3 regions of the Bradyrhizobium sp. USDA 3364 genome follow, and region 1 is predicted to be linked to each of the others. Evidence: predicted binding sites of a transcription regulator. Region 1 holds the regulator's gene; each other region holds the start of a gene.

Region 1 (9,630 bases):
CCAACCCGATCGCCCATCCATCCAAACAGGAAGGCTCCCAAAGGACGGATCAGGAAGCCTGCCGTGAACAGCGCGATCGTGCTCAACAGAGCGGCGACCGGGTGGGATTGCTCGAAAAACTTGACCGACAGAACTGCGGCCAGGCTGCCAAAGATATAGAAATCATACCATTCGATGATGTTTCCGACCGACGCAGCGATAATCACGCGGCGAAAATCATGCGGAATTTGCATTGCCATTTGCTGCTCCTATCAATTCAAAGAATCTCCTCGCGTTTCAGCGATCAATTCGCTCGCGAAAGGCGCTTGATGCGCGACGCTACCGGCGTGACTGCGAGTTGCGTGCGCAACACCTGGTCTCAGGGATGTTCAAAGCCACCTGAGAAGAGCTCCAGCGGATTTTCCTGCCGCGAGCCGACAAATTGTGTCTGTCATCCGACGTCGGGGAACAGACGTACAGCGACAGTCTAATCCCCAACGGATCGCCGCATTATGCGACTTTCGGCGCAATCAACGCGGATGGCGGCGAAGGCGCAGTTTCCGCCGCATTCTGCATCTGTTCCGCTATCCCACGGATGGCTACGTCCGGTAGCTTTGCGCCCCGACAGCGATCGCAAGGCGAGAGATGGCGGAGCAGGGCACGACGCCGGGCGGCAAACGGGGCTATGCGGGGACGTGGCCGCCCCGCGCGGCTGCGCCAGCCGGTGGCTATGCCCCGGTGCGGGTCAGCATCTGGCAGCCGTTCGTCGAGACGCTGCGGCAATGGGCGCGCGCGGAGGCAGGCGCTGGCCGGCTGCTGCCGTGGGTGCCGGTCGCGTTCGGCACCGGCATCGCGTTCTATTTCGCGGCTGAGCACGAGCCGGTGCTGTCGGTCGCGGCTGCCGTCGCGATCGTGCTCTGCCTGCTCGCGCTGCTGTTGCGCCGGCACGGGGTATTTCCCGTCATCGTGATGCTGGCTGCGGTCGCGGCGGGCTTTGCGACGGCGACCTGGAAGACGGCGCGGATCGCCCATGGCGTGCTGGCGCGGCCGATGTTCTCGGTGGCGCTGACGGGCTTCGTCGAGACGCGGGACATCAGGGAGAAGACCGATCGCTTCGTGCTGCGCGTGGTCTCGATCGAGAGTCCGCGCGACAACACCAAGTTGGAGCGGGTCAGGCTCTCGGTGAAGAAGGGTACCGCGCCCGAGGTCGGTAGCTTCGTCGAATTGAAGGCACGGCTGATGCCGCCGCTCGGGCCGCAGCGTCCGGGCTCCTATGATTTCGGCCGTGACCTCTATTTCCAGGGCATCGGCGCCTCCGGCTTCGTGATGGGCGCGGTCAGGACGAAGGAGCCACCCGCGGCCGGCGGCTTTGCGCTGCGCTATGCCGCTTTCATGCAGGGCCTGCGCGATGCGATCGATGCACGCATCCGCACCGCGCTCGACGGCGATCAGCGCGCAATCGCAACCGCACTGCTCACCGGCCGGCGCGATGCGATCACGACGCCGGTCAACGATGCGATGTTCATCTCGGGGCTCGGCCATGTGCTGTCGATCTCCGGCTACCACATGGCTGTTGTCGCCGGCGTCGTGTTCTTCACGATCCGCGCGCTGCTTGCGCTGTTTCCTACGCTGACGGCGGGACATCCGATCAAGAAATGGGCGGCAGCGGCCGCGCTCATCGCTGCGGCGTTCTATCTGCTGCTGTCGGGAGCCGAGGTCGCGACGCAGCGATCCTTCTTCATGACGGCGGTGGTGCTGATCGCCGTGATCGTCGACCGCCGCGCGATCACCTTCCGCACGCTGGCGGTGGCGGCGCTGATCGTGCTCGCGATCGCGCCGGAGGCGCTGGTCCACCCCAGCTTTCAAATGTCGTTCGCCGCGACGCTCGGGCTGGTGGCGCTGGTGCAGATCGGACTGCCGAACCTGCTGGCGTCGCCCGACCATTCGGCGACTGCGCGCGTTGCGCTGTGGGGCGGGCGTGAGCTCACGATGCTGATGCTGGCCTCGCTGGTGGCGGGGCTGGCGACGACGCCCTACGCCGCGTTCCATTTCCACCGCGTGACGCCCTACGGGCTGCTCGCGAACCTCGCGGCGATGCCGGTGGTGTCGGCGGTCGTGATGCCCGCCGGCCTGCTCGGGCTCGTCGCCATGCCGTTCGGATTCGACGGCGTGTTCTGGGCGATCATGGGGTTCGGCATCGACTGGATGATCCTGGTGACGCAATGGGTCGCCGCGTTGCCGGGCGCAGTCGGGCGGATGGCGGCGTTCGGTGTCGGGCCGCTGATCGCGGCGAGCACCGGCATCATCCTGCTCGGCCTGTTGCGCACGCCGCTACGCTGGTCGGGGGCGATGCTGCTGGCGGTGGCCTCGGTCTGGGCAGTGCGGGTGCCGCTGCCGGACGTGCTGATCTCCGCCGACGGCCGGAACGTCGCGGTGCGCGGCGGCGACGGGCGGCTGCACCTGATGCACAGCGCCAAGGATGCTTTCCTGGTCAAGGAGTGGCTGGCGGCCGACGCCGATGCGCGGACCGCCACCGATGCGTCGCTGAGCGAAGGCGTCTCCTGCGATCCGAGCGGCTGCGTGACGCAAGGGTCCGGCGGCGGCTTCATCGCGCTGGCGACACGGCCGGAGGCGCTGGCCGACGATTGCGAGCGCGCAGGCTTGATCATAACGGCGCGGCCGGCGCCGCGGGGCTGCGCGGCCTCGGTGATCGATGCCGAGCGGCTGCGGCGCCACGGGGCGCTGGTGCTGCGGCGGAGCAGGGACGGCTACACCATCGATGCGGTGAAGCCCGGCGGGATCGACCGGCCGTGGTCGCCGGCGGTTCCCGGCGACGGCGAGGCCGAGACCACGTTGCGCGTGCCCGCCACCGCGCCGCGACCGGCCGTCGATGCGACGCCGGCCGAGAGCGATCTGCAGGGCGAGGATTAGGCGTTGTCGGGTGAGGGGCCCGTGGGCAGCTCGAACAGGCCGAGATGGTATTCGTCGGAGTCTGGGCCGCCGTCGGACTTCTTGACGAGGGTGAAGGCCGCCTCGGGAAACTGCTCCCAGACCTTCAGGTCGTCAGCCGTGACCGTCAGCCAGCCGAACCGGAACATGTAGCGGCCCGGTTCCGTGACGCGTCCAGCCTTTTGCCATGTGACCTTATCGACCACCGCGCACGTCCTCCGTGCACGATGATGCGCCAAGGCGCCCGCCGACGCAAATCTCCTTCTGCGCCCCGGAACCGGATGTCCGGGGTCGCTCGAAATCGCTTAGGTCACTCGCCGCCGAATGGCTCATTCCACGGCGACGATGCGTTCAACCCAAAAACAGCGACGCGAATGCGGAGGGCCGCCGCTCCACGACCTTCGGCTTCTGCTCGACCGGCGGGTGCAGGGCCGGCAATTGCAGCACGCTGACGCGCTGTCCCTCGACGAGCTGGGTCACCAGCACATGGCTGCCGTCGGGGAATTCCACCGCGTCGTGATGGCGATCAGGAACGTCGGGCTCGACTTCGTTGAACACGCCGACGCGGAAGTTCATCGTCTTGGTCCAGATCCAGCGGCTGTCGTAGCGAACGTTCTCGGCGAAAGCGAGCTCGGTGCCCGGCAGCATGCAGACCGCGACAGTAGGATCGTTCTCCGAAGCAAAGCCGCGGGTCGACGTTCCGCGGAAGGTCGTCGTGATCAGCGTCTCTCCAACAATGGCGGGGCGCGATGCCACGGCGTGCAGACTATAGTCACACATCGGATGGCTCCTCATTGGAGGTAGCGACCCGTGCCTCTCCTTGAGGCATTGGCCTCTACCAGAGTGGACGATAGCGAACGAGTGTCTGCTCGTTTCTGGGCGATTGTACGACTGGTCCGAGACAGCTCCGATCACAAACACGCGACGCTGCGCGAGAGGTATCGGACCGCACCGGGCAGGCCGCTTGCTGCGCTATCCTCCAAAGGAACGATCCGACCTCTCGCTCGTTCCTCGCCGCCGCAAGTATTTGCTATTCAGTATTTGCGATAAAGGCCGATCAGCTTGCCCTGGATGCGGACCCGGTTCGGCGGCAGGATGCGCACCTCATAGGCGGTGTTGGCCGGCTCGAGCGCGATCGATGCACCGCGGCGGCGGAAGCGCTTCAGGGTGGCTTCCTCCTCGTCGATCAGCGCCACCACGATGTCGCCGGTGTTGGCGACGTCGTTGCGCTGGATCAGCGCCATGTCGCCGTCGAGGATGCCGGCATCGACCATCGAGTCGCCGCGCACCTCCAGCGCGTAGTGCTCGCCAGCGCCGAGCATGTCGGGCGGCACGCTGATGGTGTGGCTGCGGGTCTGCAGCGCCTCGATCGGCGTACCGGCGGCGATCCGGCCCATCACGGGGACCGCGACCGGACGGTTGCCGTCGTCCTCGGCGATCGGCGGCGTCGAGGGGCGCTTGCCGAGGGTGCCTTCGATGACGCTCGGCGTGAAGCCGCGGCGGCCGTTACCGCCGCCGGCCGAGAGCTCGGGCAGCTTGATGACCTCGATGGCGCGGGCGCGGTTGGGCAGGCGGCGGATGAAACCGCGCTCCTCCAGCGCAGTGATCAGGCGGTGGATACCGGACTTCGAGCGCAGGTCGAGCGCATCCTTCATCTCGTCGAAGGAGGGCGGTACGCCGGCCTCTTTCAGACGTTCATTGATGAAACGCAGAAGTTCGTACTGTTTGCGCGTGAGCATCTCGAGTATTCCCCCGGTTGATAGCGTCGTTCGATTCCGAGACTCTTCAGTGGGGCCTGCAGGCCGGGCCTGACCTCAGGAGCATTGTGCTTGTTGCAAGCGCTCCCTGGCGGCCTCCCGTTTGTAGACACCAGTACTCGAAACAAATCATGAACGGACACTATATGTTCGATATGTGTTCCGCAACCACTTAATTTCCGGTGAACGTGTTCGGCGATGCGCAATCGGCGCGCCCGCGAGAGCCTCATTCAGGCAGTGTCAGGATCTCGCATTCAGATCCTTTGACCGCGGCCGGCGCAAACGGCGGACGCACGAGAAGTGCCCGTGCCGCAGCGAGATTCCCGAGCAGCGATGAGTCCTGCTGCATCACGGGCGTGGCGATCAACGTGCCGTCCTCGCGCGCCTCGAGACGCGCCCGCAGATAGTCCTCGCGCTGGTCGTTGGCGGCGAGGTCGCGGCCGAGCAGCGCGGCCGCGCGTGCGTGATGAATCGTTTTTCGACCGCTCAGTGCCCGAATCAACGGCGCCAGAAACAGGAAGGCGCACACATAGGAGGACACCGGATTGCCGGGCAGGCCGATCACCCGCATGGCGCCGAGCCGGCCGTGCATCATCGGTTTGCCCGGACGCATCGCGATCCGCCAGAACGCCATCTCGACGCCCTCGGCCTCCAGCGACTGCTTGACCAGGTCGTGGTCGCCTACCGAGGCGCCGCCGGTCGTGATCAGGATGTCGGCGCCGGTCTCGCGGGCCCGGCGGATGCCGGCGGTGGTCGCGTCCACGGTGTCGGCGGCAACCCCGAGATCGACGGTCTCGGCCCCTTCGGCGCGGGCCAGCGCCCGCAGCGCATAGCCGTTGGAATAGACGATCTGGCCGGGACCGGGCCTTGATCCCGGCATCACCAGCTCGTCGCCGGTCGCCAGCACCGCGACCTTCGGACGGCGGTGCACCGCAAGCTCCGGATAGTTCATGGCGGCCGCCAGCGACAGCGCGCGGTCGGAGAGGCGGCTGCCGGCGGCGAGCAGCACGTCGCCCTCACGGAAGTCGACTCCGGCGGGGCGGATGTGCCGTCCGGCGGTTGCCGTCTCGGTGATTGCGATGTGGTCGCCGTCAGTCCGGGTGTCTTCCTGGATGATGACGGCGTCGGCGCCATCGGGGATCACGCCACCGGTGAAGATCCGCACCGCTTCGCCGGCGCCGACCGTCCGTTCGAACGGCCGGCCGGCGGCGACCTCGCCGATCACCCTGAGCCGGGCCTTTAGGTCAGCCGCATCGGCGGCACGCACCGCGTAGCCGTCCATCGCCGACATCGGCTGCGGCGGCTGGGTGCGCAGCGCGGCGAGGTCCCGCGCCAGGGTGCGGTGGTAGGCGGCATCAAGCGCGACCATCTCCTCCGGCAGCGGCGCGGCACCGGCGAGGACGGCGGACAGGGCATCGGCAACCGGCATCAAGGCCACGCTCGGAGCTCCTTCATTCGCAGTGTTCAAATCCCAAGTGCAGTGAGAGCCCTCGCCACGTCATCCGTCGATGTCACGTGGATGGCATGAAGGCCGCGCGCCCGCGCGCCTTCGATATTGGCCGCCAGATCGTCGAAGAACAGGATCCGCGACGCCGGCACGCCGATGGCTTTTACCACATGATCGTAGGCCTCGGCGTCCGGTTTCCGGAAGCCGATGCTCGAGGACAGGAAGACGGTCCGGAAATGGCTGAGCAGCTCGGCATGGATGACCGAGAAATGCGCGACGTGGGCCGGATTGGTGTTGGAGAAGGCGTAGAGCGGCATTCGTTTGGCTGCCGCCGCAAGCAGCGGGGCGATGCCGGGCATCTCGCCGGCGAAGATCGCGTTCCAGCCTTCGAGGAACTCGGCATCGGTGATGTCGATGCCGAGCGTCCGGCGCAGGTTTTCGAAGAACGCCGCATCGTCGATCCGGCCGATCTCGTGATGCCTGTAGCTGTCGTCGACGACAAAGCGCGTGGCGAGCTCGGCCGGCGCGCAGCCGGCATGCCGCGCCCAGTGCGCCATCACCTTCCCGAAGTCGATGTCGAGCACGACGCGGCCGATATCGAACAGCAGCGCGTCGACGGAATTGGGGGAGAGTTGCGAGGTCATTGCATGAAACGGTGTACGAGAATTGCGGGCAGGCGGCAATGTCCCCGATTTGTGCAGCAGTCACGCGACCATACGCATGCGACCAACCTCCCGCCATCCTGCGAAAGGACCTGTACGGCGCGGCTGACATGCAGGCGGGTCTCTCCGTTCGTCGTCCTGGCGAAGCCCTGGACCCATAACCAGGTCCAGTTGTTGAAGTGAGCTGTGGTCCCAGCGTCGCACGACAATGTACAGCTCGGGTAATGGGTCCTGGCCTTCGCCAGGACGACGGCGGTGGATGGTTCTCGATTCAAGATGTCAAACAATCGGTGTCATCACCGCTTTCGCGAAAGCGGGTGATACAGTATTCCAGAGGCAGTCGTTATGTTGCGCAATCGGCGTTCACCGCATCTCGACCCGCGTCCGTGACGATCGCGATCCGCCCCTCGATCGGGTGAGATTTCGGATTTATGGCATTGAGTGACGCTTCTGATAAAGCGAAGTATTTCTACTGCGGGGGCTTGCGCCGCCGAGCAAATCAGTGATTGGCCATTCGGGCGTTGGCGCACCAGGCGAGTTGGTGACTTGACGGGCCGGCGTTCTACATCCGGGACAGCGCCAGACCGAAATAAGCGATCAGCGCGCCGGTGCTGAGAACGATGACGACCAGCGCTTGCTCCGAGCGTGCCTGCAAGGTTTTCCGGGTCACGGCGATGACGCTCCATCTTCGTAAATCATTCTATCCAACTAACGTGGGTTAGCATCCGTTCCGGTTCCTGTCCGGGAACATGTCCATCAGCCTTGCGGGCACGTCGAGTCCCGAAATGAGCAACATCGGTCGCATTGAGATACGGCGGACGGCGTTGGCTCTGGCCCCAGAGGGATGGCAAAAACCTGACCTGTACGGATGTATGAGGGCAACGGGGTTCACGACTTCGACCCGTATGACTCCGGTACTCCAAAGGAGCCGAGCCATCTGTCGGAGCAAGGTCTAGGATGGCGTAACCAAGTTGCTTTGGCCTCAGCGTGTGCCCCCTCGCTGGGGCCTTTCTTTGGGACGCCGATGTCGATGGGCGACGACGAACATCGCCGGGTGGCGTTGCCGCGGGATCACCGTTCGCCCAGATCGATCTGCGTCAAGATGCCCTGTCGGAGCGCGAGGCGGACCAGCTCGATATCCGTGCCGACGCCGAGCTTGTCCTTGATCATGGAGTGCAGGTTCGCGACCGTCTTGGGACTAAGGTGCAGCGTCTCGGCAATCTCGTCGGTGGTGTTTTCCGCGAGCAGCATACGCAGCACCTCGAACTCCCGCGCGGTCAGGAGGTCTGCGGCTGCGGCCTCGCCGGCGAGGTGGCTGAGCGCGAGTTCGTGGCCGATATCCGGGCTGATCGCGATCTTGCCTGACAGCGCATCCATCACGGCATGCACCAGCGTCTCCGGCGGGCTGGTCTTGGTGACATAGCCGCTGGCGCCGGCGCGGATCGCCTGCACGGCGAAGGCCGCGTTCTGGTGCATGGTGAACACCAGGATCTTTGCGCGCTTGTCCCATTGCCTGAGGCGCCGGATGGCCTCGATGCCGCCGATGCCGGGCATCGACAGGTCCATGATGACGAGGTCGGGCCCGGTCTCCTTGTAGAGCCGGTATGCCTCGACGCCGTCGGAGGCTTCGGCGATGACCGAGAGGCCCGGCTGCTTCTGCAGCATCGACCGGTAGCCCTCGCGAACGACGGCGTGGTCGTCGACCAGCATGATGGTTCGCGCTGCATTGCTCATGCCGCGCGCTCCACGGTGTCGGCATTTGAGCTGGCAGCGACGGGGACGACGACGCGGAGCGAAGCGCCGTTGGGCTGTCCGGCCTCGAAGCTCAGCCGCCCGCCCAGCGCCGCGACTCGCTCGCGCATGCCGAGCAAGCCCATGCCGGACTTGAACAGGGGATCGCCGGAGGAATCGCCAAGCCTGCCATCATCGTCGATCGCGAGCACGATTTCGCCGTCGCCGCCATCGGAAGCCGCTTCGCGCATCTGAAGCCGCAGCAGCACGCGCGTGGCGCCGGCATGTTTGGCCGCGTTGGTGAGCGCCTCCTGCACGATGCGGTAGAGATTGGCGCTGACCGAGGAGGGAAGGTGCGCGAACGATCCCGATGTACTGATCTCGAATCGCTGATGTCCCCGGCTGCGGCCGTTCCAGCCGGCGATCAGCCCTTCCAGGCTGGCCGCAAGTCCGAGTTCGTCGACATCGGGCGGACGCAACCGGAAGAGGGCGCCGCGCAACGTCTCCATCATGTCGGTCGCGGTCCGCGCGATGCCGTCGCATTCGGCGAGCAGGGGCGGGCAATCCTCGGCCGCGGTCAGGCGCGCCGAGGCGGCGAGGGCGCGGATGGCGGCCAGCGACTGCCCGAACTCGTCATGCAGCTCGCGCGCGAGATGCGCCCGCTCCTCGTCCTGCACCAGGATCAGTTTTTGCGTCAATGCGTTGCGCTCGGAGAGCGCGGTGGCGAGGTGCTCGGCGAGCTGGTTGAAGACACTGCCGATCGCCGACAGTTCGGCGAGATCGAACGGCGGCAGGCGCGCGGCGAGGTCGCCTGCGGCGATCCGCTCCAACCCGTCGCGGATCAGACGCGTCGGACGCAGCGCGCGCGACAGCGCCGCGTAAACCATTGCACAGAGCAGCGGCAGCGCAATCATGAGCACGGCCATCAGCCGGCCGGCGTCGTGCCAGGCTTCGGCGGTCAGCACCGCCGGATCGACCCAGACCACGGCCTCGCCGATCGCCTGCCCGCGCGCAACCACCGGGCGCACGGCCTCGCGGCCGGGATCGAACAGGCGGCGATAGAGCGCCGCAAAGGCCTGCGGCGGCGCGGCCGTATCGGTCTGCG
Region 2 (9,630 bases), 2.2 Mb from region 1:
CGGTGTCCTGCGCGCGCCAGACCACGACGCCGCCGGTCTCGTTGAATTTTGCAACGGACAGCCACGGCGTCCGCTGCGGCGTGGCGTCGAGCAAAAGATGCGGGCGGCGCCCGTTCATCGCGATCAGGCTGGCGATTTCAGGGTCGCCGGCCACCGCGCGCAGGCGCTGGTTGGTGCGGCGCTCATAGGCGTCGTCGAAGAAGCGCCCCATCGCGGCTGCCGGCAGCGAGGTCGGCACCTCCTTCGTGCTGGTCCAGGGCAGGAACAGCGCCGCGGCCAGCGCCACCGCGGCGGGCGCAGCGATGGCCAGGGCCCACACCGAGCGCAACAGCCGCTGCCGCCGGAGCGAGATCAGATCGCCGGTTGCGACGACGACGGCGAGCCCCGACATCAACAGCGCCACGCCGGCGCCGCCGAAGGCGCGATCCAAATCGAACAGCCCGGAGATGAAGCTGCTCACGATCGCCGGCGCGAACGCGAAGAAATAGACGAATTGCTGCGCCAGCGGGCTGACGGAGGGGCGATAGATGATCGGCGCGTCCTCGGCGTCGCGGGCGAACCAGCGCGAATTGAGGATCGCCAGCAGCACGATTCCACCGGTCGCCACGATCAGCCCGCCGAGCACGACGCCCCAGCGCAGCGCGCGCGCCTTGAGATCGGCAGCCGCGGGCAAGGCCGGCGGCGCCAGCACGTGGGCGCGGACCAGCCAGATCAGATAGGGCAGCGCCAGCACAATGATGACCAGCAGCGCGTAGAGCGGATCGATCGACTTGAGCGTGCGCCGCCCGCGCTCGGTCGCCAGCGCAAAACCGACCACGAGCAGGATCATGCCGATCGCCGCCGGCGTCGTCAGCAGCAGCAGGCGCGCAATCGATCGACCAGGCGAACCAGGCGCTGCGCCGGTTCTGCCCGATCAACTGCCAGGAATGCAGCAGCAGCAGCGCCCAGAGCGGACGCGCCAGGATCAGCGGGCCGAACTCGACGCTCGGCGAGGAGAACACCACGACCGTCATCGACAGCAGCACCGCCAGCACGCCCTGCGGGCCGCCGACGATGGCGCGTGCCAGCTGGTAGAGGGCGATGAAGGTTGTGATCTCGCAGACCTGCGCCAGCAGATAGACGCCGAACACGTGATTGCCGGCGGCGCGGAAGGCGATGTCGGCGAGCCAGAACGCCAGCGGCGGCCCCATGTCGGTGCCGACCTGATATTCGCGGCCGAAGGCGAGGATGGTGGCGAGATCGCCGGGCGGGCTGCCGTAGAAGATCAGCGGCAGCAGCAGCCAGATCGCGGCCTGCACCAGCACCACGACCCAGACCACGAGGCGCGGCCGGGCGCGGATCAGTTCGACAACCAGGGAGGTAAACCGCATGAAACGCCTGAAATGCCCCAGCCACCCGCGAGCATGATCCGGAAAAGTGCGAAGCGGTTTTCCGAAAAGATCATGCTAAAACACGGCGGCGCCATCTGATCCCGAGGGTTTTGATAAACGGCGAAGGCTGTGGAGGCAACCGGCCTCGAGTATGCCGGTGCACTTAACCTCAAACTCCGCTGTCGTCATCCCGCGAAAGCGGATGATCCGGTACGCCGGGGCCTCTCGCGAAAACGACCGTCGCTGGAATACTGGATCGCCCGGCCCCGTCTACGCCAATGCTTCGACGCGGCATGCGGACCTGGGCGCGCCGAAGCTTCAGCGAAGGCGGCGAGCCGGGCGACGACACCGTTGTGTGCGTTGGCGCCGCTGCCTGGGCGGTCGTCGTCGCCCTCTAGGCCGCCTCTGACGCCGCGGCTTCGCTTTCCGCATCGACCTTGAACAGGTCGGGCTCGGCGAGAAGCGGGAAATGCTTGAGCCGCGCGGCGACGACGGGGGCGAAGAAGCTGCGGTGATGGGTGGTCGGCCCGAGCCGGTCCAGCGCCTCGAGGTGCTCGGGCACGCCATAGCCCTTGTGCTGTTCGAAGCCGTAGCCGGGGCAATCCAGCGCCAGCTGGCACATCAGGCGGTCGCGCGTCACCTTGGCGATGATCGAGGCGGCCGCGATCGAGGCCACGATGCCGTCGCCGCCGATCACGGCGTCGCAGTCGCAGGGCGTGGCGAGCTTGTCGCGGCCGTCGACGAAGACGTGGTTGGGCATTTCCGGCAGCGCATGCACCGCGCGCGCCAGCGCCCACAGCGAGGCGCGCAGGATATTGTCGCGGTCGATTCGCGCCGGCGAGGCCACCGCGACCGAGAATGCGGCAGTCGCGCAGATCTCCTCGAACAGTTCCTCGCGGCGCTCGGCGGAGAGCCGCTTGGAATCGTCGAGCCCCTTGGGAACGCGCGCAGGATCGAGCACCACGGCGGCGGCAACCACCGGCCCGGCCAGCGGGGCCACGCCCGGCCTCGTCGCAGCCGGCGACCGGCCAGACGCCGCGCTTGATCAGCGCGCGCTCACGCCGGAAGCTCGGCCGCGTCACGACGGTGATGCGCTTGTCCGGCTTGGCTGATTTGGCCGGCGCCTTCTTGGACGTGGTTTTGGACTTGTCCCGAATCATGCGGGGATGGTGATCAAGCTGGCCCGGCGGCGCAACCGGGAACCTGATGCCCTTCCCCGTTATTCAAACCGGCTCGCTCTAATCCGGAATCGACACCCGCCCGTTATCGAGAACCTCGAAACCCGGCGCGCGCACCACTTCCCAGGCGTGGCCGTCGGGATCGCCGAAATAGCCGCAATAGCCGCCATAGCTGGTCGGCTGCGCGGGCTTCAGCAATGTGGCGCCCTTCGACAGCGCGAACGCCATCACCCGATCGACCTCGGCGTCGTCGTTGCAGTTCCAGGCGATCGAAACGCCGCGGAATGCAGCCGGCCGCGGCTGATCGGGCAGCCCGACATCGTCGGCGAGCAGATGCCACGGAAACAGCCCGAGCACGCTGCCGCCGGTCTCGAAGAACGCAACCTCCTCGCCGGTCGCGCGCATCTTCCTGGTGAAGCCGAGGGACTCGTAGAAGGCGATGCTGGCGCGCATGTTGCTGACGCCGAGCGTGAGGACGGTGAAGCGTGCGGTCGGGGCGTTACTCATTGTTGCACTCACTCTATTTATGGATCTATGCGTCGTCGCCTTGTTGTTCTTCGTAGCCCGGATGAAGCGAAGCGCAATCCGGGCCTCGTGTCAGCGGCAAGATTCCCGGATTTCGCTGCGCTTCATCCGGGCTACTGGATTTCGGCTAGAACAAGCTCAGCTGCTGCCCGTTGCGTTTCGGCTTGGCGAAGTGATCGGTGGTCAGCTTGGTGCGCCGCTTGTTGAGGCCGAGCTTTTCGCAGGCGATTTCGAAGCGGCGGCCGATCATCCAGGCCATCGGGCCGGTGCCCTTCATCCGCGTGCCCCACTGCGAATCGTAATCGCGGCCGCCGCGCATGTCGCGGATCAGCGTGAAGACGTGGCGATAGCGGTCGGGATAGTTTGCCATCAGCCATTCGCGGAAGAGATCGCGGACCTCGAGCGGCAGCCGCAGCAGCACGTAGCTCGCCTCCCTGGCGCCGGCGTGCACGGCGGCATCGAGGATGCGCTCGATCTCGGAGTCGTTCAGCGCCGGGATCACCGGTGCGACCATCACGGTGGTCGGGATGCCGGTATCGGCAAGGCGCTTGATCGCCTCGAGCCGCTTCGGCGGGGTCGAGGCGCGCGGCTCCATGGTACGGGCGAGCTTCGGGTCGAGCGTCGTCACCGAGAGTGCAACCTTGGCCAGGTTGCGCTTGGCCATCCGCGCCAGGATGTCGATATCGCGGGTCACCAGCGCCGACTTGGTCACGATACCGACCGGATGGCCGGCGCGCTCCAGCACCTCGAGGATCCCGCGCATGATCTTCCGTTCGCGCTCGATCGGCTGATACGGATCGGTGTTGGTGCCGATCGCGATCATCCGCGCCTCGTAGTCGGGCGCCGCCAGTTCCTTCTCGAGCAGCGCGGGCGCGTCCGGCTTGGCGAACAGTTTTGACTCGAAGTCCAGCCCCGGCGACAGGCCGAGATAGGCGTGGGTCGGCCGCGCGAAGCAATAGACGCAGCCATGCTCGCAACCGCGATAGGGATTGATCGAGCGATCGAAGCCGATGTCGGGCGAGTCGTTGCGGGTGATCACCTTGCGCGAGGTATCGAGCGCGACCGAGGTCTGGAACGGCGGCAGGTCTTCGAGGCTCTGCCAGCCGTCATCGAAGGCTGTCCGCGCCTCGGCCTCGTAGCGGCCGCTGGCATTGGACTGCGCGCCGCGGCCGCGCCGCCGCTCGCGCTCGATAGCGACCGCAAGCTCGGGAAAAGGGGTGGGTGCACCCGCCGGGTTATCGGAGGGCGCCGTTACCGGCGGGTGCTTGAGGGCATGAGAGGATGCTCGGCTCATGCTCTGAAGCTAGCACAGCCTAGGAACAAATCAAGAACACGAGCGGAGAAATTCCACAAAGTGATGGCGCAAAAATCTGCAGGCGAACAGGCTGCTTTGAATATGACAAGGTGATAACACGGCCGGAGTTTCCAGAACCATTTGAGCCAGCGAAGCCTCAAATCATGCTGAGCGTGATCATTCCAACCGACGGGATCGAGCGCACCGCGGTCGCGACATTGGCGGCGCTGGTGCCGGGCGCGGCCGCCGGTGTGATCCGCGAAGTGCTGCTGGTCGACCGCACCAATACCGACATCATGGAGCGCGTCGCCGACGTCGCCGGCTGCCGCTTCCTGCGCTTCGAGGGCACCCGCGCCGCGGCGCTCGCGGCCGGCGCACGCCAGGCGCGCTCGCCCTGGCTGATGTTCCTGCATCCTGGCGCGGTGCTCGATGCCGGCTGGATCGAGGAGACCACCCAGTTCATCCAGATGGTGGCGGCCAGCGGCAAGGACCGCGCCGGCATCTTCCGCTACGCCCGCGCGCCCTACTCCGACCCCGGGCTGCGCGACGGCCTCAAATTCGTCGCCCGGATGATCGCCGGCCCCTCGGCGGAACAGGGCCTGCTGATCGCGCGCCAGCATTACGAGCGGATCGGCGGCTACCGGCCGGACGCCCCCCGCTCCGAGGCGCGGTTGTTGCGCCGGCTCGGCCGCTCCTCCCGCACCATGCTGCGCAGCCGGATCATGGTGGCTTGAGAAAGCGCTTGCAGATTGTTTGATTCCGTCAAATAATATGTTTGATGAAATCAAATTCCAATGCCACCCTCGAGAGCCAGGTCGCCGCGGTCCGCGGCTTCAACCGGTTCTATACCCGCAAGCTCGGCATCATCGAGCCGAAGCTGCTGCAATCCCCGTTCACGCTGCAGGAAGCGCGGATCATCTACGAGCTCGCGCATCGCGAGGACTGCACCGCGACCGACCTGGTGCGCGATCTCGACCTCGATGCCGGCTTCGTCAGCCGCACGCTGGCGGCACTGCAGCGCCGCCAGATCGTGACGCGCAAGCCGTCGAAGGCCGACAAGCGGGTCAATGAGGTGGCCCTCACCGCCAGGGGCCGCGCCGCGTCCGCCGACCTCGAAAGCCGCTCGCGCGCCGAGGTCGGCGCGCTGCTGAAGCAGATGGACGGCGACCGCCGTGCGGCCGTGGTGCGTGCGATGGGCACGATCGAGCAGTCGCTGCAGCCACCGGCTGAGAAGCCGGTCGGCTTCCTGCTGCGCAGCCACCGCGTCGGCGACATGGGCTGGGTCGTCTCGCGTCAGGGACAAGCCTACGCAGAGGAATATGGCTGGGACATCAGCTACGAGGCGCTGGTGGCCGAGATCTGCGCGCAGTTTCTGCGATCGTTTGATCCGGCCTGCGAGCATTGCTGGATCGCGGAGGTCGATGGCGAGCCGGTCGGCTCGATCTTCCTGGTCAACGGCGGCGACGGGGTCGCCAAGCTGCGGCTGTTGCTGGTCGAGGAGAAGGCGCGCGGGCTCGGCGTCGGCCGCGCGCTGGTCGAGCAATGCATCCGCACCGCGCGCGAGAAGGGCTACAGGAAGATGACGCTGTGGACCCAGAGCATTCTGGTCGCCGCACGCGGCATCTACGCCCGCGCCGGCTTTCAGCGCGTGAAGGAAGAGAAGCACCACAGCTTCGGCGTCGACCTCATCGGCGAGACCTGGGAGCTAGATCTGTGAGACCGCAGCGCCGCGAAACCGGGCGGCGCGTCACGGCGGAGCTCATCACATTCTATACCCGCAGGGCCCACGCGCTGCGGGCCGAGGCGTATCGCAGGGCGGTTCGGGCGGCGTGGCGCGGCTTGAATAGAATCTTTAGGGGTCGTTGATCAGTTCGCGCGCGTCATTCCGGGGCATCGCGCAGCGATGAACCCGGAATCTCGAGATTCCGGGTTCGTGCTTCGCACGCCCCGGAATGACGATGGAGAGATACAAGGACTACGCGCTTGCGCCTTTCGCCTTCGGGCGGCGCAAATGTTCGTCGAGCCGCGGCATGATCTCGACGAAATTGCAGGGGCGCGTGCGGTAGTCGAGCTGCGCGGCCAGGATGCCGTCCCAGCCGTCGCGGCAGGCGCCGGGCGAACCGGGCAGGCAGAAGATGAAGGTTGCGCCCGCGACACCCGCGGTGGCGCGGCTCTGGATCGTCGATGCGCCGATCTTGGCGTGGCTCAGCATGTGGAAGGCGATCGAAAAGCCGTCCATCCGCTTCTCGAACAGCGGCTCGACCGCCTCCGGCGTCACGTCGCGGCCGGTGAAGCCGGTGCCGCCGGTGGTGATCACGGCATCAACGCCCGGATCGGCGATCCAGCGCCGGATCACGGCTCTGATGGCCTCGACATCGTCGGTGACGATCTCGCGCGCCGCGAGCTTGTGGCCGGCCGCGGTGAGCCGGTCAGCCAACGTGGTGCCCGACTTGTCATCCGCCAGCGAGCGGGTGTCGGAAATCGTCAGCACCGCGATGTTGAGCGGGATGAATGATTTGGATTCGTCGAGTGAGGACATTTTCGATCACCTCGTGTCCCGGACGCGGTGCAGCGCTTCAGCGCTGCTCCGCAGGGCCGGGACCCATCTTGCATCGCGGCAGGCCCCGGAACAGCAGCGCAGCATTTCATGCCGCGCTGCATCGGGGGCATGAGAGCACCAAAACTAACCGCCGCCGAACGTGTTGCAGGCCTGCACGGTGCCCTGCTGGAAGCCGGTCATGAACCATTGCTTGCGCTGCGCGGCGGAGCCGTGGGTGAAGGAATCCGGCACCACCCTGCCCGTCGCCTGCCGTTGCAGCGTGTCGTCGCCGATCGCATTCGCGGTAGTCAGCGCGGCGTCGATATCGCCGGCCTCGAGGAAGCCCGGCCGCTTCTTCTCCTCGCGGTTGACCCAGACGCCGGAAAGGCAATCGGCCTGCAACTCGACCTTGACCTGCAGCGCGTTGGCTTCGGCCTTGCTGCCGGCCTGCTGTTGCAGCCGGTTCACGCGCGGAATGATGCCGAGCAGGTTCTGGATGTGATGGCCGGCCTCATGCGCGATGATATAGGCCGTGGTGAATTTGCAGGCGTTGCCCGAGCAGCCGCGGAAGCGCGTCTCGACCTCGCGGAAGAAGCCGGTGTCGAGGAAGATGGTTTTGTCCGGCGGACAGTAAAACGGTCCCATCGCCGACTGCGCCATGCCGCAGCGGCCGCCATTGGTGGCGTTGCGGAACAGCACGATCTTCGGACCGGTGTAGGTCTGGCCGGAGGCCTGGAAGATCTCGCTCCAGCGATCGTCGATTTCACCGAGGATGCCGGCGATCATGCTGCCCATCTCGTCGGTCGGCGCGCCGCGCTTGGTCTGCCCGCCCGACGACTGCCTATCGGTCTGGTAGGTCGGCGCCTGGTTGCCGCCGGTCAGAATCTCGGCGCCGCCGATCAGGATGCGCGGGTCGATACCGAAGGCATAACCGAGCAGGCCGAGCACGATGATGGTGCCGATGCCGAGCCCGCCACCGCCCATCGGAATGCCGAAGCCGCCACCCCCGCCTCCGCCCATCCCGCCTTCGTCGCGACGGTCTTCGATGTCGTCGCTGCGGCGGAAATCATCGTAGCGCATGGCGGTTTCCCTTCATTCCAGTCGGCGCCCCAATGCGGGACACACCAACTTAAAATTTCCATTCTGTTAATCAATATCCTGCCCGGCAAAAATTGCCTAGCCCGGAAGACGCACCTCGTTTGCGGTGCGAACGCTGCATGCGCCGGCCAATTTACCGGTCGAATCGTGCCGGTTTGATGATCCGCAAATTTTTTCGCCGAACGCGCTGATGTTGCAGCACAACGCCGACGACAACGCGTCATGCCGCGCAAAAGATGCTGCAATCTTTTGCATGAAGATTTCCAATTAAGTCGATTTTTACTTTGCCGGGTCAATGTGACGCCAGTCGGTTGTTTAGTCCCGCGTCGCCGACAGCGTCGCCTGAGTCAGAGTTCTTGAGTCATGGTAGTGTCGCGTCGCGGGGCGTCTGCAAAGGCGCCCCGCACTAAATTTGAGAATGCCCCGTCGAGCCGAATCGTCATTGGCGATTGCGTCGCCGAGTTGTCGAAGCTTCCGTCAGGCTCGGTCGATCTGGTGTTCGCAGATCCTCCCTACAATCTGCAGCTCAAGGGCGATCTCAAGCGCCCCGACGAGTCGCATGTCGATGCCGTCGACGACGACTGGGACAAGTTCTCGTCGTTCGCCGCCTATGACGATTTCACCCGCGCCTGGCTCTTGGCCTGCCGCCGCGTGATGAAGCCGTCGGCAACGCTGTGGGTGATCGGCTCCTATCACAACATCTTCCGCGTCGGCGCCATCATGCAGGACCTCGGCTTCTGGCTCCTGAACGACATCGTGTGGCGCAAGTCCAATCCGATGCCGAATTTCCGCGGCCGCCGCTTCACCAACGCGCACGAGACCATGATCTGGGCCGCGCGCGACGAGAAGGCCAAGGGCTACACCTTCAACTACGAGGCGCTGAAGGCGTCCAACGAGGACGTGCAGGCGCGCTCCGACTGGCTGATCCCGCTGTGCACCGGCGAGGAGCGCCTCAAGGACGACGACGGCAAGAAGGTCCATCCGACGCAGAAGCCTGAGCAACTGCTCGCGCGCGTGCTGCTGTCGTCGTCGAAACCCGGCGATCTCGTGATTGATCCGTTCAACGGCACCGGCACCACCGGCGCCGTCGCCAAGCGGCTCGGCCGCAGCTACATCGGCTTCGAGCGCGACCGGACCTATGCCGCCGCCGCCGAAGCCCGCATCGCCGCGATCGAACCGCTGCCGGAAGCAACGCTGGCGCCGTTCATGACCGCGCGCGAGGCTCCGCGCGTGGCGTTCTCCGAACTGATCGAGCGCGGCATGATCGTGCCCGGCGCCAAGCTGGTCGACGCCAAGAAGCGCCACGGCGCGCTGGTGCGCGCCGACGGCGCCATCATGCTCGGCGACAAGGTCGGCTCGATCCACCGCATCGGCGCGGTCGCGCAGGGCTCCGGCGCCTGCAACGGCTGGACCTTCTGGCACGTCGAGACCAAGACCGGCCTCAGGCTGATCGACGAGCTGCGCGCCGAGATCCGCTCCGAGATGGCGGCGGGCTGAGCAAGCCTGCCGCGACCCGCGTCACTAGTTGCAGGCTTTGAACCTTGGGTCGGCCGGCTGATTTTCCACGGTGACGCAGGAGTGCCCGGGATCGCCTTGTGGCAGCGGCGAATCGCGAAGCACCAGGAA
Region 3 (9,630 bases), 4.4 Mb from region 1:
AGGAACGAGACGAAGTTTTCCCGGCTTACCGGCCAGACCGCGCCCCAATAGCGGCGCCCGAGTTCGGCGCCGGTATTTGGATCGAGAAAGATCTGGTTGTAGTCGAGCGCGTAACGCTTGCCGGTCTGCGGATCGATTCGCGGCAACACGAAGAACCACAGCGATTCGCCTTTCTCCGCCGTCGTGAACATGTGGACGACGCGGGCACGGTGATCGCGTTGCTCGATCAGCTTGACGAGATCGACCGACGGAATCGCAGGTCCCGCGCTGGTCACCTCGAACAGCTTGCTGTTGAGCACATCGTCGATCTCGTGGTCCCACGAGATGATCGCGCCGGTGACGCCCGAGAAGAACAGGAACGCCGCGGTGAGAAGTCCCGCCCAGCGATGCAGTCGTCCGAGGATCGGTCTCATGGAGAATTCACCAGCGATAGGTCAGCTTCGCGACCGCCTTGCGCCCCTCGGCGTAGAAGCAGCTGGTATTGCCGTAGCAGGCCGCCACGTAGCGCGTGTCGGCGAGGTTGGTGACGTTGAGCGAGAGGCGATAATTGTCCTTGGTGTAGGCGAGCAGCGTGTCGATGACGGTGGATGCCGGCACCTTGAAGGTGTTGGCATCATCGCCGAACGTCGATCCGACATAGCGGACGCCGCCCCCAAACTGGATACCGGCGAGCGGACCGCCCTGAACTGTGTAATCGCCCCACAGCGAGAAGCGGTTGAGCGGGACGGTGACCGGCGCCTTGCCGACATTGACGGGATCCTTGGTGACGACAGCGTCGATATAGGCGTAGCCGCCGCGGATGTTGACGCCCTCGGCAAGCGTCGCAGTGCCTTCGAGCTCGATGCCGCGCGATCTGACCTCGCCGGTCTGCTCCGCGAAATACGACGGCGGCGCGTAGGTGACGACGTTGGATCGGGTCAGGTCGAAGGCGGCCAGCGTGATCAGCGCGTTGATGCCGACCGGCTGGTACTTGACGCCGACTTCGTATTGCACGCCGCTTTCCGGCTTTAGCAGCTCGCCGGCGGCGTTGATGCTCAGCACCGGCAGGAAGGATTCCGAATAGCTGAAATATGGCGCGATGCCATTGTCGAAATTTGTACATGACGGCGGCCCGGCCGGTGAACGCCGAGGCATCGGTCGAGGTCGACGTTCTCGCGAGATTGTTGTCGAGATCCGTGGTGACGAAATCCTGCCGCCCGCCGATCAGGAACGACAACCCGCCTAGCCTGATCTGGTCCTGCAGATAGAGGCCGGCCTGCGACTGCTTGATGCCGGTGTCGTCAAACGGTCCGTTGTTGGTCCAGCTGTTGGTATAGACCGGCGCGAACACGTTGATCTTGCCGGTGCTGAAGCTGGAGGCCAAGTCGCGGAACGACGTGTTGCGGTAATCGACGCCGAACAGTGTCGTATGGCTCAGCATGCCGGTGACGAATTTGCCTTGCAGCTGGTTGTCGACCGCGAAGGAATCGATCGTCGAGCTGCCACCGGAGCCGCCGCGCGACAGGAGCCCTCCGGCTTCGTCGGCCGCCGACGCATAGCCGGTGCCGTAGAAGCTCTTCTGCTCGTTGTGCATCCACGAATAGCGCAGGTTCTGGCGGAAGGTCAGCGCGTCATTGAAGTCGTGCGACAGCATGTAGCCGACCGAGGATTGCTCGGTGTCGAACTGGTTGAAGCCCGGCTCGCCGACGAAGCGCGTGTTCGGAATGAAGCGGCCGCTGTTGGCCCAGACGGTGCCGGACGGCGGCAGGAACTGCAGGCCCCAGCCGGTCCGCTCCTTCTGATAATTCGCCAGGAAGGTGATCGTGGTGTCGTCGTTCGGCTTCACGGTGACGGCGGGAGCGATGAAGACGCGATTGTCCTTGGTGAAGTCGACCTGGGTCTCGCCGTCGCGCGCGACGCCGGTCAGGCGCCACAGCACCGTGCCTTCCTTGTTGGCGCGGCCGCCGATATCGAATTCGCCCTGATAGCGGTTGAAGCTGCCGCCGGACAGCGACACTTCGCCGAACTCGCGCGCGGTCGGCAGCTTGCTGACATAGTTGAGGATGCCGCCGGTGCCGCTGCCGCCGTACATCGCGGAGGATGGTCCCTTCAGGACTTCGAGGCGCTCGGCGCCGTAGGGATCGAGCCCGAGGAAGTGCACGTAGTTGCTGCTCGGCAGCCGCAGGCCGTCGAGATAGAGGCCGGGCATCGTCATGTCGAAGCCGCGGATCTGCAAGCCGCCGAAGCGGGTATCCGAACCGCCGTTGACGTCGCCGCTGACACCTGCGGTGTAGCGCAATGCCGCGCCGACCGATTCCGCGCCCTGGTTCCTGATCTGGTCCGTCGTGACGACCGAGATCGATTGCGGGGTTTCGATGAGCGGCGTGTCGGTCTTGGTCGCCGTCGCCGAGCGCGTCGCAACGAATCCGGCAACCGGGCCACCGGCGCGCTCACCGGCACCTGTGCCGCTGCGCGCCGCCGGTTGAGTCGTCGCCTGCTGGGAACGAGCCGCACGATTGGCGCGGGTCGCGCGCGCGGTCATCGGACGACGAACCGGCTTTGCATTCGCGGCGGCCGCGCGCTGCTGAGGCGCATCCACGCTGACCGCCGGCAGTTCCGTTTGCGCTTGCGCACGTTCGACCGTGGCTCCGGCGGCAAGTACGGCGGCGGTACATAGACCGATCGTTCGCAGCGTTGGATGTTGACGGGTGGAATGCGAAGCAAGTCGATCGATCACGCGAAGGCGCCCCTGATGTCAGCCTGGATGGATGTGTGATCCGGCTCTACAGCGCAGCGCTCGCGAGTACAGGCCTCGGCGGTTGGAATAGATCGAGACTGTGCGTGCGATCAGTGCGCGATCACTGAAACGGCAAGGAAATCGGCAACGCGCTGCGACAATGTGCGCGAGGCTCGCGCGTGCTGGAATGATTCTTGAAAATGATTCCTGCAGTTGTCGACGACGCGAGCTGCGTTCGATCGCGCGAGGCATGCGTCATCGCGAGCGACGCCCGACGCTTCCGCACCGGCCAGGAGCGGATGCGCCGCGCGGTGAATTGGCACCGGGCGACCAGCCCTCGGCGCCGCGAACGTTCTTGTAATGTTCTTGCACTTGCCGCCCGATTCCGCTACCCTCGATTGCGGAAGATAGGGGCAGCATGGTTCAGCGCGTTTCCACCGTCGCATTCGAGGGGATCGAGGCCCGCGCGGTCGACGTGCAGGTGCAGGTCGCGCCGGGATTGCCCGCGTTCGCGATCGTCGGCTTGCCCGACAAGGCGGTGTCGGAAGCCCGCGAACGCGTGCGTTCGGCGCTGATCGCCTCCGGCCTCGCGCTTCCCGCCCGCCGCATCACCGTCAACCTCGCGCCCGCCGACCTGCCCAAGGAGGGCAGCCATTACGACCTGCCGATCGCGCTCGGCCTGATGGCGGCGATCGGCGCGATCCCGCCGGATGCGCTGAACGGCTTCACCGTGCTCGGCGAGCTCGGGCTCGACGGCTCGATCGCAGCCGTTGCCGGCGTGCTGCCCGCGGCAATCGGCGCCAATTCGCGGGACGAGGGATTGATCTGTCCGGCCGCCTGCGGCTCGGAAGCCGCTTGGGCCAGCCCGGACATCCAGATCATTGCGGCACACTCGCTGATCCAGATCGCCAACCACTTCAAGGGCACGCAGGTGCTGTCGCGGCCGCAGCCGAAGGTGCAAGACCAGAACGAGGCGCGCGAGGAAACGCTGCTCGACCTGCGCGACATCAAGGGCCAGGAGAGCGCCAAACGCGCGCTGGAGATCGCGGCCGCCGGCGGGCATCACCTGCTGATGATGGGTTCGCCCGGCGCCGGCAAGTCGATGCTGGCGGCGCGGCTGCCCTCGATCCTGCCGCCACTGTCGCCGTCGGAGCTGCTCGAAGTCTCGATGATCGCCTCCGTCGCCGGCGAGATCCGCGACGGCGCGCTGACCGCGCGGCGCCCGTTCCGCAGTCCGCATCATTCCGCCAGCATGGCCGCGCTGACCGGCGGCGGCATGCGCGCCAGGCCGGGCGAGATCTCGCTCGCGCATCAGGGCGTGCTGTTCCTCGACGAATTGCCGGAGTTCGATCCGCGCGTGCTGGATTCGCTGCGCCAGCCGCTGGAGAACGGCGAGGTTTCGGTGAGCCGGGTCAACCACCGCGTCACCTATCCAGCGCGCTTCATGCTGGTCGCAGCGATGAATCCGTGCCGCTGCGGCCACGCCTACGAGCCCGGCTATTCCTGCAAGCGCGGTCGGCTCGACCGCTGCACTGCCGATTACCAGATGCGGATCTCCGGCCCGCTGATGGATCGCATCGATCTCAGGATCGAGGTGCCCGCCGTGACGGCGGCGGACCTGATCCTGCCGCCGCCGGCGGAGGGATCGGCCGAGGTCGCCGCGCGCGTCGCCGCTGCACGCGACATCCAGCTCGCGCGTTATGCGGCGGCCGGCATGCCGCATGTCCGCACCAACGCGGAGGCGCCGAGCTCGCTGCTCGAGACCATCGCGCAGCCCGATACGCATGGGCAGAAGCTGCTCCGCGAGGCGGCCGAGACCATGCACCTTACCGCGCGCGGCTATCACCGCGTGCTGCGGGTGGCGCGCACGCTCGCCGATCTCGACGGCACTGATACGATCGGCCGGCTGCACCTCGCCGAAGCGCTGTCCTATCGTGCATTGGCCGACGATTTGCGCCGCGCCGCCTGATCCTAACCGGAAGCGCCGTCTCGATTCGTGCCGGTTTCGCGCGCGTCAACGTGACGGTAACCACTCCCATTTACGCTCCGCAAACCATAAGCACCGCGGTCCGCGGCAAGCTTGGGTCGAGCGAGTTGTGTCATGTTGCGTTTGAAGGTTTTGGCCTCGGTGGTCCCCCTTGCCGTGGCCGCGGTATTTGCCCGCGCCGAATTCCTGCCGGGTCCCCGCCCCTGCATCGAGGTGGGCGGGACCACGATGCAGATCGCATCGGCACCCTGGCTGGCACAGCTTCACGTCAGCTTCACCGACGACCCCAGCCTTGCCACCGTCCGGGTCCAGATCGCCGACAGTGCCGACGCCGCCGACTTCACGGTGATCGACGACATCGACGATGCCGAGGCCGGGGCATGCGCGAGCAACGCCGTGCCGCAGCTGGTCGGGATTTCCGGCGATCCGACCGCGACCGGCCCCATCATCTATCTTTCGCATGGCGATGGGCCGGCCGACTACCGCGTCTACGTGCAGTCGAAGACGTTCTCGGTGCGCGATGCCGCGGCCCTGATCGTCAGCGCTCGCGGCGGCCATCGCCGCCTCGAGGCGGAAGCGGCATCGCCGGAGCTTGCGCCGCACGTCCCGAGCCGGGTCGTGGCGGAGTTAACCTCCCGCTAACCTTGTTCCGAGGGCAGCGCGAAACGGCCACCAACCTCAAGCACTTTGCAAGGTGGCCGACGCATCTTTATCGCCGGATCAAGCTATCTCAGGGCCACCATTGATGGGGCGTTTCTTCCGGATCAAGTTGCGCCTTCGCCGCTTCCTGCGTCGCCATTCCTGGGTCGCGACGATCGTCCGTTCCTTCACGATCTTCTCGGTCGCATTCGGCGGCGCTTTCGGATTCATTTCGGGCGCGCTCTCGCAGCACAGCGGCTACGACCCCAATGCATTCGCGATCGGGGTCAGCTTCCTGTTCGCGCTCGCCTGCCTCTGGATCGTGACGCTCGGCATCCGCCTGCGGCTGATGCGCAAGAGGCTGCGCACCATCGCCACGCACAATGAGGCGATGGCCGACCGCAACTGGGAACTGCAGGAGGCCGAGCAGCGCGCCGGCAAACTGTTCGAGGCGCAGGGCGACCTGATCGTGCTGCGCGACCTCGAGGGACGGATCACCTATGCCAACGACGCCTATTGCGAGCTCGCCCAGATCTCGCGCGACAATTTGATCGACAGCACCGCCACGCTGACCGTGCTGGAGCAGGGCGACACCGCGCTCGAACCCAGCGGGACCCGCGTCTACGACCAGAAGGTCGAAGGACCGCTCGGGCCGCGCTGGATCGCCTGGCGCGAGGGTCTCGTGCGCAACGATGCCGGCGCGCCCGCCGAGATGCAGAGCGTCGGCCGCGACGTCACCGACCGCACCGAGAGCGAACGCGCGCTGGCCGAAGCGCGCGACCAGGCCGATGCCGCCAACCGCGCCAAGTCGCGCTTCCTTGCGATGGCGAGCCACGAGATCCGCACGCCGCTGAACGGCATCATCGGCATGAGCGGATTGCTGATGGACACCCAGCTGACGCCGGAGCAGATGACCTACGTCAAGGCGGTCAAGACGTCCGGCGACGCGTTGCTCACGCTGATCGAGGAGCTGCTCGATTATTCCAAGATCGAGGCCGGCAAGATCGATCTCGAACATCGCGCCTTCGCGCTGTCCGGCCTGATCGAGGACATCACCGAGCTGCTGGCGCCGCGCGCGCAAACCAAAGGCATCGAGATCGCCGCTTACGTCGACGAGCGGCTGCCGATGCAGGTGACCGGCGACGCCGCGCGGCTGCGTCAGGTGCTGCTCAATCTCGCCGGCAACGCCATCAAGTTCACGACGACCGGCGGCGTGGCGCTGATCGTCGAGCCCGGCATCTGGCCGAACGAGATCAGCTTCCTGGTTCGCGACACCGGCATCGGCATCGCACCGGAAGCGCAGCAGCGCATCTTCCGGGAGTTCGAGCAGGCCGATGACCGCATCGCGCACAGCTATGGCGGCACCGGCCTCGGGCTTTCGATCAGTGACCGCATCGTCAAGCGCATGGGCGGCCGAATCACGCTTGCAAGCACGCCGGGCGCGGGCTCGACCTTCGAGGTGTCGATCCCGCTCGCCGCCGCCGATACCGGCGCGGCCAACAGCTTCACCGCACCCGACCTCGCCGGCCAGTCGATCATGCTGGTCGCGCCACACAGCATAGAGGCCTCGCTGATCTCGCGGCGGTTGCAGCGCTGGGGCGCTCAGACCTGCATCGTGTCGGACGCCAATGTCGCCGAGGCGCTGCTGCCGGAGCGGAGCTGGCACGCGATCCTGATCGACCACACGCTCGGCACGCCGGCGATGGAAGCGTTCGCCAGCGCCGCCCGCATCCATGCGACCCATCGCATCGTGATGTTCACGCCGGCGACGCGTCAGGACCTTTCGACGTCCGAGACACCCATGTTCACGGGCTACCTGGTCAAGCCGTTGCGCGCGTCGTCGCTCGCCGCACGCCTGACCGCGTCACCCGAAATCGCGGCACCAAGCCTTGCGAGCGAGGCCGTCGCGGAGGTCGCGTCCACCGCGCCAGGGTCCAGTCCGCCGGACAAGGGGTTCTCGATCCTGGTCGCCGAGGACAATGAGATCAACGCGCTGCTGATGCGCTCGCTGCTCACCCGGCTCGGCCACACCGTCGTCATAACGACCAATGGCGAGCAGGCAATGGAGTCCTGGCTCTCGGCGACGTCAGCCGGCATGCCCTACGATCTCGTGCTGATGGACATCCAGATGCCGCGCCTCAACGGCATCGAGACCACCAAGCAGATCCGCGCCCATGAAGCGGGCCAGTCCATCCGCCGGACCCCGATCCTGGCGCTGACCGCCAATACGCTGGTGGAAGACCGCTATGCCTGCTTCGAAGCCGGCATGGATGGTTTTCTGATCAAGCCGCTCGATCGCGAGAAGCTGGAAGAAGCGCTGGCGGGCCTCGCCGCCGCACGGCATATCGCGGCGTAGGTAGCCGTAAATTCGCTGTCGTCCCGGCGAAGGCCGGGATCCATAGCCACCAACGTCAATTGGCGAACGACCGTCTCGCCGCGTGCCTTTTGCGGGGGCCGCGGAGCATGGGTCCCGGCCTTCGCCTGGACGACAGCTGTGACGTGGCCGGCTTGGTGGGATAACAACTACAGCCGGCGCAGCGCGACCGACTGCACCACGTGATCGGCACCCTTCTTCAGGATCAGCGTCGCGCGCGGGCGGGTCGGCAGGATGTTGTCCTCGAGATTGGCGAGGTTGGTGCGCTCCCAGATCGCGATCGCGGTCGCGGTGGCTTCCTCGTCCGACAGCGGCGCATAGCGGTGGAAGTAGGACCTCGGATCGGTGAACGCGGTGTCGCGCAGCGCCAGGAAGCGCTTGATGTACCACTCCCGCAGCACCGCTTCGTCGGCGTCGATGTAAACCGAGAAGTCGAAGAAGTCGGAGACGAACGGCACCGCCTTGCCGTCGCGCGGCAGCCGCCCGGTCTGCAGCACGTTGACGCCCTCGACGATCAGGATGTCGGGCTGGTCGATCTCGACCCACTTGTTGGGCACGATGTCGTAGGTCAGATGCGAATACACCGGCGCGCGCACGCGACGCCGCCCCGCCTTGATGTCGCTGAGGAACGACAGCAGCGTCGGCAGGTCGTAGCTTTCCGGAAAGCCCTTCTTCTGCATGATGCCCTGCCGCTCGAGCACGGCATTCGGAAACAGGAAACCGTCGGTCGTGATCAGGTCGACCTTCGGCCGCGGCGACCATCGCGCCAAGAGCGCCTGCAACACGCGGGCGGTGGTCGACTTGCCGACGGCAACCGAGCCGGCGACGCCGACGATGTAGGGCATCTTGCGATCGCGGATCGCAAGGAACTGGCGCTGCGAATAATACAGGCGCTGGGTCGCGTCGACATAGATCGAGAGCAGCCGCGACAGCGGCAGGTAGATGTCCTCGACCTCCTGCAGATCGAGGCGGTCGTGCATCGAGCGCAGACGATCGAATTCGCCCGGCTCGAGCGTCATCGGCGTATCGTCGCGCAGATGCGACCATTGCTGGCGCGTGAAGACGCGGTAGGGGTTGTATTGCTGATCTGGTGCCCGGATGTCCATGACGCCCCTCTCCATGCGCTCGATCATTGGCGCTAGTCGCGCTTGCGCGACGCCTTCTCTTCCAGTCCCGACATCGAAGTGCGCTTCGCCAGCGCGGCCTCGACATCCTCCAGCTTCACGCCGCGTGATTTCAACAGAACCAGCAGGTGAAACACGAGATCGGCACTTTCCGCGATGAGGTGATCGCGGTCATTCTCGACCGCGGCGATCACGGTCTCGACCGCTTCCTCGCCCAATTTCTTCGCGCAGTGCTCCGCGCCCTTGTCGAGCAGCTTGCGGGTGTAGGACGCCTCTCCGCCCGTTGCAGCACGGGCATCGATGGTGGCGGCCAGATCGTGGACCGTGAAACGCGACATCAACTCAACTCAAACATGCGCACCGGCACCGGTCGGCGCCATCCCTAACTGAGGACTTAGCATTTTTGTGACAAGGAGTCCCAGATCACGACGTTTCCAGGCCCCGCGCTAGGGATCGAGGCGCATCGGCAGACCGGCGCGTACCATGTGATCCTTGGCCTGGCGGATGGTGAATTCCCCGAAGTGGAAGATCGACGCCGCCAGCACACCGGTGGCGTGACCCTCGCGGACGCCATCGACCAGATGATCGAGATTGCCGACGCCGCCTGATGCGATAACCGGTACGGGGACACTGTCCGCAATCGCCCTTGTCAGCGGCAGGTCAAAGCCCTGCCGCGTGCCGTCGCGGTCCATCGAGGTCAGCAGGATTTCGCCGGCGCCGAGCGCGACGACCTCCTGGGCATATTCGACGGCATCGATCCCGGTGGCATTACGCCCACCATGAGTGAAGA

What was found. The regulator LexA, encoded in region 1, represses DNA repair genes until DNA is damaged. The targets are predictions, from matches to a motif close to TGTTCNNNNTGTGTTCNG.
Region 2: the regulator LexA is predicted to act here: its motif matches at 4,389-4,406, upstream of ACVILL_RS23420 (PA0069 family radical SAM protein).
Region 3: the regulator LexA is predicted to act here: its motif matches at 3,067-3,084, upstream of ACVILL_RS12965 (YifB family Mg chelatase-like AAA ATPase).

Annotation. Positions count from the first base shown of each region.
Region 1 is NZ_JBSRYG010000002.1:7,146,781-7,156,410, reverse strand. It holds gene ACVILL_RS33570 (MFS transporter) at 1-239, opposite strand, end outside; gene ACVILL_RS33565 (ComEC/Rec2 family competence protein) at 625-2,910, shown strand; gene ACVILL_RS33560 (hypothetical protein) at 2,907-3,134, opposite strand; gene ACVILL_RS33555 (hypothetical protein) at 3,280-3,708, opposite strand; gene lexA (transcriptional repressor LexA) at 3,963-4,667, opposite strand; gene ACVILL_RS33545 (molybdopterin molybdotransferase MoeA) at 4,912-6,123, opposite strand; gene ACVILL_RS33540 (HAD family hydrolase) at 6,150-6,776, opposite strand; gene ACVILL_RS33535 (response regulator) at 7,866-8,528, opposite strand; gene ACVILL_RS33530 (histidine kinase) at 8,525-9,630, opposite strand, start outside.
Region 2 is NZ_JBSRYG010000002.1:4,937,715-4,947,344, reverse strand. It holds partial or broken gene ACVILL_RS23435 (glycosyltransferase family 39 protein) at 1-1,370, opposite strand, end outside; partial or broken gene ACVILL_RS23430 (ribonuclease HII) at 1,765-2,530, opposite strand; gene ACVILL_RS23425 (VOC family protein) at 2,609-3,055, opposite strand; gene ACVILL_RS23420 (PA0069 family radical SAM protein) at 3,201-4,367, opposite strand; gene ACVILL_RS23415 (glycosyl transferase) at 4,532-5,101, shown strand; gene ACVILL_RS23410 (bifunctional helix-turn-helix transcriptional regulator/GNAT family N-acetyltransferase) at 5,146-6,084, shown strand; gene moaB (molybdenum cofactor biosynthesis protein B) at 6,343-6,906, opposite strand; gene ypfJ (KPN_02809 family neutral zinc metallopeptidase) at 7,051-7,986, opposite strand; gene ACVILL_RS23395 (hypothetical protein) at 8,083-8,259, opposite strand; gene ACVILL_RS23390 (DNA methyltransferase) at 8,368-9,501, shown strand; gene ACVILL_RS23385 (EF-hand domain-containing protein) at 9,526-9,630, opposite strand, start outside.
Region 3 is NZ_JBSRYG010000002.1:2,764,564-2,774,193, forward strand. It holds gene fsrB (siderophore utilization protein FsrB) at 1-413, opposite strand, end outside; partial or broken gene ACVILL_RS12960 (TonB-dependent siderophore receptor) at 421-2,521, opposite strand; gene ACVILL_RS12965 (YifB family Mg chelatase-like AAA ATPase) at 3,135-4,685, shown strand; gene ACVILL_RS12970 (hypothetical protein) at 4,818-5,345, shown strand; gene ACVILL_RS12975 (response regulator) at 5,449-7,698, shown strand; gene coaA (type I pantothenate kinase) at 7,866-8,822, opposite strand; gene ACVILL_RS12985 (phosphoribosyl-ATP diphosphatase) at 8,855-9,178, opposite strand; gene hisF (imidazole glycerol phosphate synthase subunit HisF) at 9,287-9,630, opposite strand, start outside.